3 regions of the Succiniclasticum sp. genome follow, and region 3 is predicted to be linked to each of the others. Evidence: riboswitches for the same ligand, from Rfam matches in the RefSeq annotation. Region 3 holds a riboswitch; each other region holds the start of a gene.

What was found. A riboswitch is a leader RNA that binds a small molecule or an ion and turns the genes downstream of it on or off. The one in region 3 is predicted to bind S-adenosylmethionine.
Region 1: it holds a riboswitch for S-adenosylmethionine, as region 3 does, so the genes downstream of both, ACZOWY_RS01245 (N-formylglutamate amidohydrolase) here and metK (methionine adenosyltransferase) in region 3, are expected to answer to the same signal.
Region 2: it holds a riboswitch for S-adenosylmethionine, as region 3 does, so the genes downstream of both, ACZOWY_RS08315 (methionine ABC transporter ATP-binding protein) here and metK (methionine adenosyltransferase) in region 3, are expected to answer to the same signal.

Annotation. Positions count from the first base shown of each region.
Region 1 is NZ_DBMCWA010000002.1:8,008-11,283, reverse strand. It holds gene ACZOWY_RS01255 (ADP-ribosylglycohydrolase family protein) at 1-392, opposite strand, end outside; gene ACZOWY_RS01250 (hypothetical protein) at 529-732, opposite strand; gene ACZOWY_RS01245 (N-formylglutamate amidohydrolase) at 746-1,375, opposite strand; SAM riboswitch class I at 1,452-1,541, opposite strand; gene ACZOWY_RS01240 (hypothetical protein) at 1,635-2,387, opposite strand; gene ACZOWY_RS01235 (hypothetical protein) at 3,168-3,276, shown strand, end outside.
Region 2 is NZ_DBMCWA010000013.1:15,674-18,949, reverse strand. It holds gene ACZOWY_RS08320 (methionine ABC transporter permease) at 1-149, opposite strand, end outside; gene ACZOWY_RS08315 (methionine ABC transporter ATP-binding protein) at 139-1,200, opposite strand; SAM riboswitch class I at 1,353-1,451, opposite strand; gene ACZOWY_RS08310 (TetR/AcrR family transcriptional regulator) at 1,585-2,238, opposite strand; gene ACZOWY_RS08305 (4Fe-4S dicluster domain-containing protein) at 2,483-2,671, shown strand; gene ACZOWY_RS08300 (2-oxoacid:acceptor oxidoreductase subunit alpha) at 2,678-3,276, shown strand, end outside.
Region 3 is NZ_DBMCWA010000002.1:185,458-188,733, reverse strand. It holds gene gmk (guanylate kinase) at 1-187, shown strand, start outside; gene rpoZ (DNA-directed RNA polymerase subunit omega) at 217-414, shown strand; gene coaBC (bifunctional phosphopantothenoylcysteine decarboxylase/phosphopantothenate--cysteine ligase CoaBC) at 427-1,632, shown strand; SAM riboswitch class I at 1,704-1,804, shown strand; gene metK (methionine adenosyltransferase) at 1,940-3,118, shown strand.

The sequences.
Region 1 (3,276 bases), 180 kb from region 3:
TGGTTATGGGTGACTTTGGTAACGGCCCGTGACATGGAAATTGCTTCTTCCATCGTTTTGGCCGCATACCCGCAGGGACTGACCCGCATGGCTGCGCCGTTGCCAAAACTGTGATACGGTTTCGGATTCTTTTCAAAAAGCCAGTCGTAAAAATTTCCGCCGTATCCGGCTAGCGGGTAGCGTCGGCCAAGTTTCTGCATACATGTTACGGTTTCCTGCTCCAGTTTTGCTAAATCACCATTGCTGGCCAAAATTGCCCTGGCGATTGCCAGTGTCATGATACTGTCGTCTGTGGGATGACAGTCTTCGTTGAACAATTCGAATTGTTTTGATTTTATATTGTCCCATTCAAACCGGGAGCCTGCAATATCACCGATAATGGCGCCTAACATAGTAGTATACCTCCATTTCTTTTACTTATATTATATATTATATATCAATTTCACAAAAAATGGTCGCTTGCCGGGCGACAACTGAAACAACTGTCTTGCATGAATTTTTGCTGCAATAACTTTATCATTTAGGTTTTCACTTCAATCTGCCTTCCGCAACTTTCAAAAATTCCTGCAGACAGTATTTAACTTCTTCAAAGGTTTCTCTCTTCTTTCCATTATTTTCATCCATGTACAGGCTGCGGTTCACTTCAACCATCAGGCTCTGCACCCGCTTGTCCTGTAAGGAATAGAAAGGTTCCGGTACCATGGTTCCGGCAAAGGGCGTGTTCACGGCCACATCGAATCCGGCTTTAGTAAAAAATTATATCCAGCAGATCGTCCGGGGTAAAAACAGGATCTGATCCCAGGCATATCTCCGGACGTTTTCGTCTCAGGCTTTCGTTTTTCTCATACGGCAGCGCCGATGCCGAAAAGGAATGTCCGTCAATAAGCAGCGCCTTGTTAAAAAGTGTGAGCTGGCGCTGCACAGCATCTGCCAACTTGCTGTGGTGCTGCTGATAGATTTTCAGCGCTTTGCCGTAAGCCCGTAACCCTGCCGATGAAGAAAGCGGACTGCGTTTTAGCAAGCTGCCGTCTGACATACGCGTGTAATACATGCCCATGCCTTGCTGCCACATCATTTCCTCTTCCGGATCGAGGAACCGTTCCGGGTCGCACACCAGCCGGCTGAATTGATGAACGATAGCAAGGCAGCCCGGGCAGCCAAACAGTTCATCCGTGTACCAGTCGGTCATGCACAGCAGTTCACTGTGCAGTTTTTCTTTTTCCGGCAAAAACTCCTGTTGAAAGATTTTTGGGATGTTCGTACTGCTGTGGGGAATGTGGACGATGACCCGCGGCTGTTCCGCTGTTTTTCCAAACGCGGGCAAGCAGGTTTTACATTTTTGTAACGCTGCCGAAACAAGTTTGATAGATTTCATTTTCTTTCGCCTCCTGTCTGCGATCATAAAGAGGCAAAAGAAAAAGCCCATCGGCATGATGGGCTGTTATTTCAACTTCCCATCATACAAGCTTTAGCACCTTAGCCCTTCCGGCCAGGTTGCTGTGCGGTCACCGAGCTTGTCTCTCGCGCACTCTCTATGGTCAATTGGTATCCGTTTCCGGATTTCATATTAAAGTTTTGGCAGTTCTCACTGCATGTATATTATACTACAAATTGGGTGGAATTTTCTCTCCGTCTCAATACGTCAGCATGTATTTTTTATTGAAAAGTTCCGGTTCATCACGGAAGGAGATATCGACCGGCAGCGGTCTGGAACCGTCATGGAAGTCCCCGCTCCGGAAATGAACCGTCACGCCCTCCGTGGTCATGACCCAGGGCAGGAATTCCATGTCCGCATCTTCATTGATCTTGCTCAGAATCATTCTTTTCGGCCTGTCACCCAGGACTCTTCTGCCGTATTTCTTTGTCAGCCTTGCCAACAGCGTATCGGCCAGTTCTTCCTTCGAGAGTTTGAACACGTCCAGGCTGCTTAATTTTTTTCCTGTTTTTGCATCATAGTTCAGGCCTTCATAGCCCCATCGTTCTCCGGCAAGATCCAGGTGGAACGACTGTTCCAGAAGACTCAGCACCCTTGCGTCATCGCGTTGCAGCTTCACGAAAACGAGCCAGCGGCTGTTGCGGATGTCCCGGTGCCCTTTGGCGGCGAGCTCTTTCGATTCCCGCATGTCCTTATCGAAGAAGGAGCGGAGCTGGTCACTCTCTTTTTTGAGCGATGCGATCAGGTGCCCATGGGAATCGTCTTTGGAAGAAAAGACAGGCCACTGGACCTTCAGTATAAGCCCGTCCTTATCCGTCACATCAATGACGCTGTCTTTCACCCGCAGCCATTTGGAAGCGCTTACGTCAGACCGGAATTCCGGCTGGGCAGCCGCTGCCATGCTGCAGATCATCAGAAATAACACGACGAGGATACCGGTAAGTTTTTTCATTCCATACACCTCCTGTGAATCTCAAAGATTTGTTTAATCAGTGTTTCTAATTATGTCATCGTCTCTTTGCCGGTCCAGCAATTCTTTTCTTAACCAGCGTTCCATAATTTAACTTCTCTTAATAAATTCAGTCTTTCTATAACGGCTATTTAAATTATATCACATAACCAATTCATATTTAAAAAATATTCCCCCTCTTTAGTGGCAGCCGTCCGTTAAGAGAAACTATCTAAATTTATCGCCTTTATATAAAATCGCGTAATAAAGTGCGGTATTAAGAGAATGATAATTCGGCAATTGAATATTTTTGCGTAAAAATAAAATAAGTGCTTGACGGGTTCGTGGCATTGTGGTACAATACCAATGTGTTCGAACCCAAAAAGCCAACTGGAAGACTTCGGATCAGGTTACACCGAACGCTTCAAATTATGTTTCTGCACCCGGCAACGGTCCGGGTGGATACGCAACCGATAGTTTTAATTCGACCATTCCTGTCAGAGATGTAAGTTTGGAGTTTGCCGGCGCAGCCTGATCCGGAGTTTTTTGTCCCCCAAAAAGCCCGGCAGCCGTATCGACGGGCAGGGGCAAAGGCTCACTGTATAAAAACCACAACCGCCCTCAGACCTTATCCCGGCAACGGAAGACCTCATCGAATTCGGGTACATCCCCGAACTGGTAGGCCGCATCACCCTCCGCTGCCGGTACAACCCCATCACCGCGGAAATCCTCTACAACATCCTCCGGGATTCCGACATCTCCCCGTCTAAAGAATTCCAGAAAATGTTCCGCCGGACCCAAAACAACCTTGAATATACCAACAACGCCCTCATGGAAATCGCAAAACAGGCGGAAAAACTCCGGACAGGTGTCCGTGGCCTTCGCAACATCA
Region 2 (3,276 bases), on a different contig from region 3:
GCATTAGGCATAATGTGGTCTTTCCGGGTAACTGTCAGAATCACGCCCAGAGGCAGGCCAATCAGTGTCGCCAGCACAATAGCAATCAGTACCATGTAACAGGTTTCACCTAACGACTTCAAAAGCAAATCAATCATATTAGCCGACATAACCGATCACCTCCACCTTTACGCCTGCATTCTTCGCATACTGAACGGAGTCCGTAATACTCTTTTCATCTCCCATGATTTCCACCAACAGTGTACCATATGGAATATCCTTCAGATAATCTACCTTGCCGGAAATAATATTGACATCCACGCCGAATTTTTTAATCAGGGCAGAAACCAGCGGCTGATCTGCTCCGGTCTTTTCTTCTTTATCATCCCCGCTGTCAAGGAAGGTCAGATTTACCAGCAGGCGGGATCCCGGAAAATACTCCTGCTTCATGGAAACGGTATCGACTATAGGTGGAATTTTTATATCATTAACAGTCTTCACAAACTCCTTGGTCGTCTCCTGCTGCGGTTCCGTAAACACTTTATACATGGAGCCTTCTTCAATGATAACACCATTTTCGATAACAGCTACCCTGTCACAGATTTCTTTTACCACTTCCATCTGGTGGGTAATCATGACAATAGTCAGATTCAGGCGTTTGTTAATATCACGTAACAGCTGCAGGATCGATTTTGTAGTCTGGGGATCCAGCGCGGAAGTTGCTTCATCCGACAGCAACACTTTGGGATTAGAAGCCAGGGCACGGGCAATTCCTACCCGCTGCTTCTGTCCGCCGGAAAGCTGGCTGGGGTAATAGCCTGCCCGGTCTGTAAGCTGCACCAGATCCAACAGTTCGCCTACCCGTTTATCTATTTTATCTTTCGGCATCCCCTGAATTTCCAATGGGAATGCAATATTATCAAAAACCGTGCGGGAGGCCAGCAGATTAAAATGCTGGAAGATCATTCCGATATTCTGACGGGCCTTCCTAAGCTGGGCCTCATCCATGGCCGTCAGCTCCTGCCCATCCACAAAAACCTGCCCGCCGGTAGGCACCTCCAACATGTTGATACAACGTATCAGCGTGGATTTGCCTGCACCGGAAAGCCCGATAATACCGAAAATTTCTCCCTCTTTCACTTCAATATTTGTTTTCTTCAGGGCCGCAATATCACCGGCCTTACTATAGTACGTTTTTTCTACATCTACTAATCTTATCATCAGTGTTCCTCACTTCGCACCATCCATTCAGGAAAAATTCAGTCATAGTAAATTCTCACTCCTGATAACATGGACTCTACACTATAATCAGTGTCTCCTTAACAAAATTAAAAAGCTCTTCGCCAGACGGGTGAAGAGCTTAACTCCGCAGCGTTTCATCTTCCGGGTCTCCCGCTGGATTTGGCACCGTTCCCTAAGGATGGTTGCCGTAGCTTCACCGGGCCATGTCCCTCAGCTACTCTTGATGAATGAATATTCAATTTAAAAATATGACGTAATAATATTACATGGATTTGTAAGGACTGTCAATAAAAAATTGTTTTTATTGTAGATAAAAACATAAAATGAATTGTAAGGTATCAGAATTTATTAAAAAAGTACGGTTTACTGAGCTATCTTCTCCTTTTGTGCAGCCAATCCGTAAAGCCGTGTCTTAATGAAGCCCTCTGCAAAATCCTGTGAGGAAATATTTTCCGTTTCTCCCGTTGAATGAAAAAATACGATCATCGCCATAGCAAGAAACATCTGCCTTGCAATATCTTCGTGCTTTGCTTCTTCCTTAAAAAAGTTCTGCCGGATGCCTTCCTCATATACTTTGGTGAATGGTTTCATCTCTTCTGCAAGTAACCGGTGATACCGCAGGATTTGTTCCTGCTCTTCCGCCGAAGGCAATGCACCCCAGTGGGTTACCAGACGAATGTTTCCCTTTTCATCTTCCACTCCTGCAAAGCCCCGGTTCGTGCAGGTCATCTCAAAACAAAGCACCTGCCACAAAACCGTATTTTTCCGCAGGAAATCCATCCACACGGCTAATACACCTGTCAGCCGTTCCCTGACATCCTTCCGTGTGTCCTCTGACACAGCACGCATCTTTGCCATCAGTTCATCATGCTTCTGAGACACCAGCGTGTAAAACAGATTATCCTTATTGCCAAAATATTTATACAGGGTACCTTTGCCGGTATCCGCAAGCGTAATGATTTCATCCAGCGTCGCCTGAGCGTAGCCCCTGCGGGAAAAAAACTTCTTCTGTTGCAATCATTAAACGCTTTTTGGTTTCAATTTCTTTTTCTTTCTTGCTCATTTCGTGTTAATCTCCGGAATAATTGTTGTTTGTTATTTTGTTTATTATAATGGTTTTTACTTTAAAGTGCAAAAAATAATTAACCTTACTCTTTAAATAAGGTAAATAATAAGGTATAATGGATTTGCGATAAAAAAATGTAACATATATTACTATATTAGTTATATAAGAGGGGTTAACTTCAGAGGAGGGTGTTCCATGCTTAAACTGGTCAGCAAACGTTGTAAAGGCTGCGGCATATGCGTAAACTTCTGCCCCAAAAAGGTGTTGGAAGTTACTGAGGTAGGTAAATGCGCCATTATTAAAGACAAGGAAAAAGACTGTATTTCCTGCGGACAGTGCGAGATGCGTTGCCCGGATTACGCGATTTTTGTAGAAAAGGAGTGAGATGCTATGTCCAGAGTATTACTGTTGCAAGGTAATCAGGCAGTAGTAGAAGGCGCCATCGCGGCTGGCGTGAAATTTTACGGCGGCTATCCCATCACTCCTTCTACGGAAATTGCCGAACAGTTATCGGCCCGCTTACCGCAGGTAGGCGGCAAATTTATGCAGACGGAAGATGAAATTGCCGGATTAGGCGCTGCCATTGGCGCTTCCATGGGTGGGAAAAAGGCCATGACCGCCACCAGCGGCCCCGGCTTTTCTTTGAAACAGGAAATGTTGGGTCTGGCCTGCACGGCAGAAATTCCTGTAGTACTTGTAGATGTACAGCGGGTAGGCCCGGCCACCGGCCAGCCCACTAGTCCCGCCCAGGGCGAAGTGATGATGACACGTTGGGGCACCCACGGCGACCACTGGGTCATCGTAGTATCCCCATCCAGCGTCCCGGAATGTTTCTGGCTCACCATCCGCGCCGTAAACCTGGCAGAAAAGTACCGCGTTCCGGTTATCATTTTAATGGACGAAGTCATCGGCCATATGCGGGAAAAAATTGAACTGCCGGATGATTACAGCAAGGTAGAGACCTTTGACCGGGTACGTCCTACCTGCAA
Region 3 (3,276 bases):
AGAGAAACGGCTGAAAGAAGCAGGCAGCGAACTGAAATATGCCAGCAAGTATGATTATATTATCGTAAACGATGTGGCGGAAAAAGCGGCTGCCCGTGTACTGACCCTGCTGGAAGCAGAACGGTACCGTGCCGGCCGGACATATTTTATTGTGGACGAGATCATCAATCCGGGTAAAGCGGAGTAATTATTTACAGGAGGCAGATAACAATGAGCATGGTAGATCCTTCTATCGATAAGTTGGCGGAAATGGTAGACAGTAAATACACCCTGGCGATTCTGGCAGCCAAACGGGCACGTGAGCTGACAAAGCCGGGGAAGTCCCAGGGAGAAAAAGAAGTCGGGGAAAAGGAAGTCAGCATCGCGCTGAAAGAAGTCGGTGAGAGAAAAATAACCTACACCCGCAAAAAATAACGGAGAAATAATATGCTTAAAGGAAAAAAGATTGTACTTGGGGTAACCGGCGGTATCGCTATCTATAAAGCGGTCGATCTTGTCAGCAAACTGCGTAAACAGGGGGCAGAGGTCCGTGTCGTGATGACAGAGCATGCGGCAAAATTTGTTTCCCCTCTTCTTTTTGCCGAAATCAGCGGACATAAATGCGCTGTTTCCATGTGGGACGGCCGGGATGAATTTAATGTAGAGCATATTGCGCTGGCCAACTGGGGAGATTTGCTGCTGGTAGCGCCGGCGACGGCAAACATTCTTGCCAAAATGGCCTGCGGGCTGGCGGATGACCTGCTGAGTACGGTGATCCTTGCAGCCCCGTGTCCGAAAATCGTATGTCCCGCTATGAACACAGGTATGTATGAAAACGTGGCGACACAGGAAAACCTGAAGACCCTGGCAGGCCGCGGTATAGCGGTCATGGAACCGGGCAGCGGGGAACTGGCCTGCGGCACAACTGGCGCGGGAAGGCTCCCGGAAGTGCCGGAGATCATTGCCTATCTGGAACGTTTTCTTGCACAGCGTGAAGGAGATATGCGCGGCCTTAAGGTGATGGTCACCGCAGCAGGTACGCGGGAGCCCATTGACCCGGTGCGCTTTGTGGGAAACCGGAGCAGCGGGAAGATGGGATATTCCATTGCCAGGCAGGCGTTGCTGCGGGGCGCGGACGTGACCCTGATCACCGGGCCTTCCGCCTTGACGCCGCCGCCCTATGCAAAGGTGGTGCGCGTGGAAACCACGAAGCAGATGCTGGATGCCTGTCTCGCCGTGTATCCGGATACGGATATCGTTATCAAAGCGGCGGCGGTTGCCGATTTCAAACCCCGCTCGGTAGCGGACCAGAAAATCAAGAAGATCCATCCGGAAGACGGGATGACCATTGTGATGGACCAGAATCCGGATATTTTAAAGACCCTTGGCGGTATGAAGAAACAGCAGTTCCTGGTAGGCTTTGCGGCAGAAACACAAAACCTGCTGGAAAATGCGGCCAATAAAGTAAAAAAGAAGAATCTGGATATGATCGTCGCCAATGATGTATCCCTGAAAGGCGCCGGCTTTAATACGGACACCAACATTGTCAAGTTTTTATATCCGGATGGAACGGTGGAAGCGCTGCAGATCCTTTCCAAGGATGAAGTGGCGTCCATCCTGTTAGACCGGGTTATGGAAAAACGGAACCGCTGACGGTGTGAAATTCGTGTGAACCGGTTGCATTACAGGATTTTTCTGTTATAATAATACCGATAATTGAATAAAGCTCATCACGAGCGGCGGAGGGAACTGGCCCAGTGAAGCCGCAGCAACCATTGCTTTGTCAAACGGTGCTAAATCCTTACGAGAAATCGCAAGATGAGAACTGTTCTGCAGATTCAGATGCTCTCACGTGTGCGAGGGCATCTTTTTTTGTTAACAGAAAAAATGATGAAAAGAATGTTGATTTATACCCGGGCAGGCCAGTAGTCCGGGGTACAGCCTGAAAGGAGAAGCGAACATGCGCAAATTATTTACCTCTGAATCTGTTACGGAAGGACATCCGGATAAGATTGCCGATCAGATCTCTGACGCGATCCTGGATGCGATTTTAGAAAAAGACCCGGAAGGGCGGGTTGCCTGTGAAACGGTAGTAGCTACCGGCCAGATCCATATTGTAGGGGAAATTTCCACTACCTGTTTTGTAGACATTCCCAAAATTGCCAGGGATACCGTGCTGGGCATCGGGTATGACCGGGCGAAATACGGTTTTGACGGATCCACCTGCGGCGTCCTGATTTCCATTGACGAACAGTCCGGTGATATTGCCATGGGTGTGAACAAATCACTGGAAGCCAAAGAAGGCTCCGCTGCGGAAGATGAAACCGGCGCCGGCGACCAGGGCATGATGTTCGGGTACGCCTGCGATGAAACACCGGAACTGATGCCGCTTCCGATCTCACTGGCCCATAAGCTGGCCCGCCGTCTGACCGAAGTCCGCAAAAATAAAACCCTGACCTATCTCCGTCCTGACGGGAAAACCCAGGTTACGGTAGAGTATGAAGATGAAAAACCGGTACGGGTGGATACCATTGTAATTTCCACACAGCACGATCCCGATGCGACCCAGGAGCAGATCCGCAAGGACATGATCGAGAAAGTTATCAAAGAAGTTGTGCCTGCGGAACTGCTGGACGAGAACACCAAATATTTCATTAATCCGACCGGCCGTTTTGTAATCGGCGGGCCCCAGGGCGACAGCGGCCTGACCGGACGCAAGATCATCGTGGATACGTATGGCGGCATGGCCCGCCACGGAGGCGGCGCCTTCAGCGGTAAGGATCCTTCCAAGGTAGACCGTTCTGCAGCCTATGCGGCCCGTTATGTAGCCAAAAATATTGTGGCAGCAGGACTGGCAAAACGCTGTGAGATCCAGCTGGCATATGCGATCGGCGTGGCCCAGCCTGTCTCCATTTTAGTCGATACATTTGGTACCGGTGTGATCGCGGACGACAGGATCGCGGAGCTGGTACGGAAAAACTTCTCCCTGAGCCCCACCGGCATCATCCGCAGCATGGATCTGCGCCGTCCGATTTATAAACAGACGGCGGCATACGGGCACATGGGCCGTACGGATATTGACGTTCCCTGGGAACATACGGACAAGGCCGCCGCATTACGGGAACAGGCGGGAATCTAAAGACAGACTGTTTTTGGTTTTGACGTATCTATTAGACGTATCCTCTATATAGGATGAAATGAATCTTAATAGTTTACAAAATTAGGAAAAAGAAATATAATCAGTGTATAATAATTGTCTGATGTATTACAGCTATATTGTTTCAGGTGTAGCCTGAA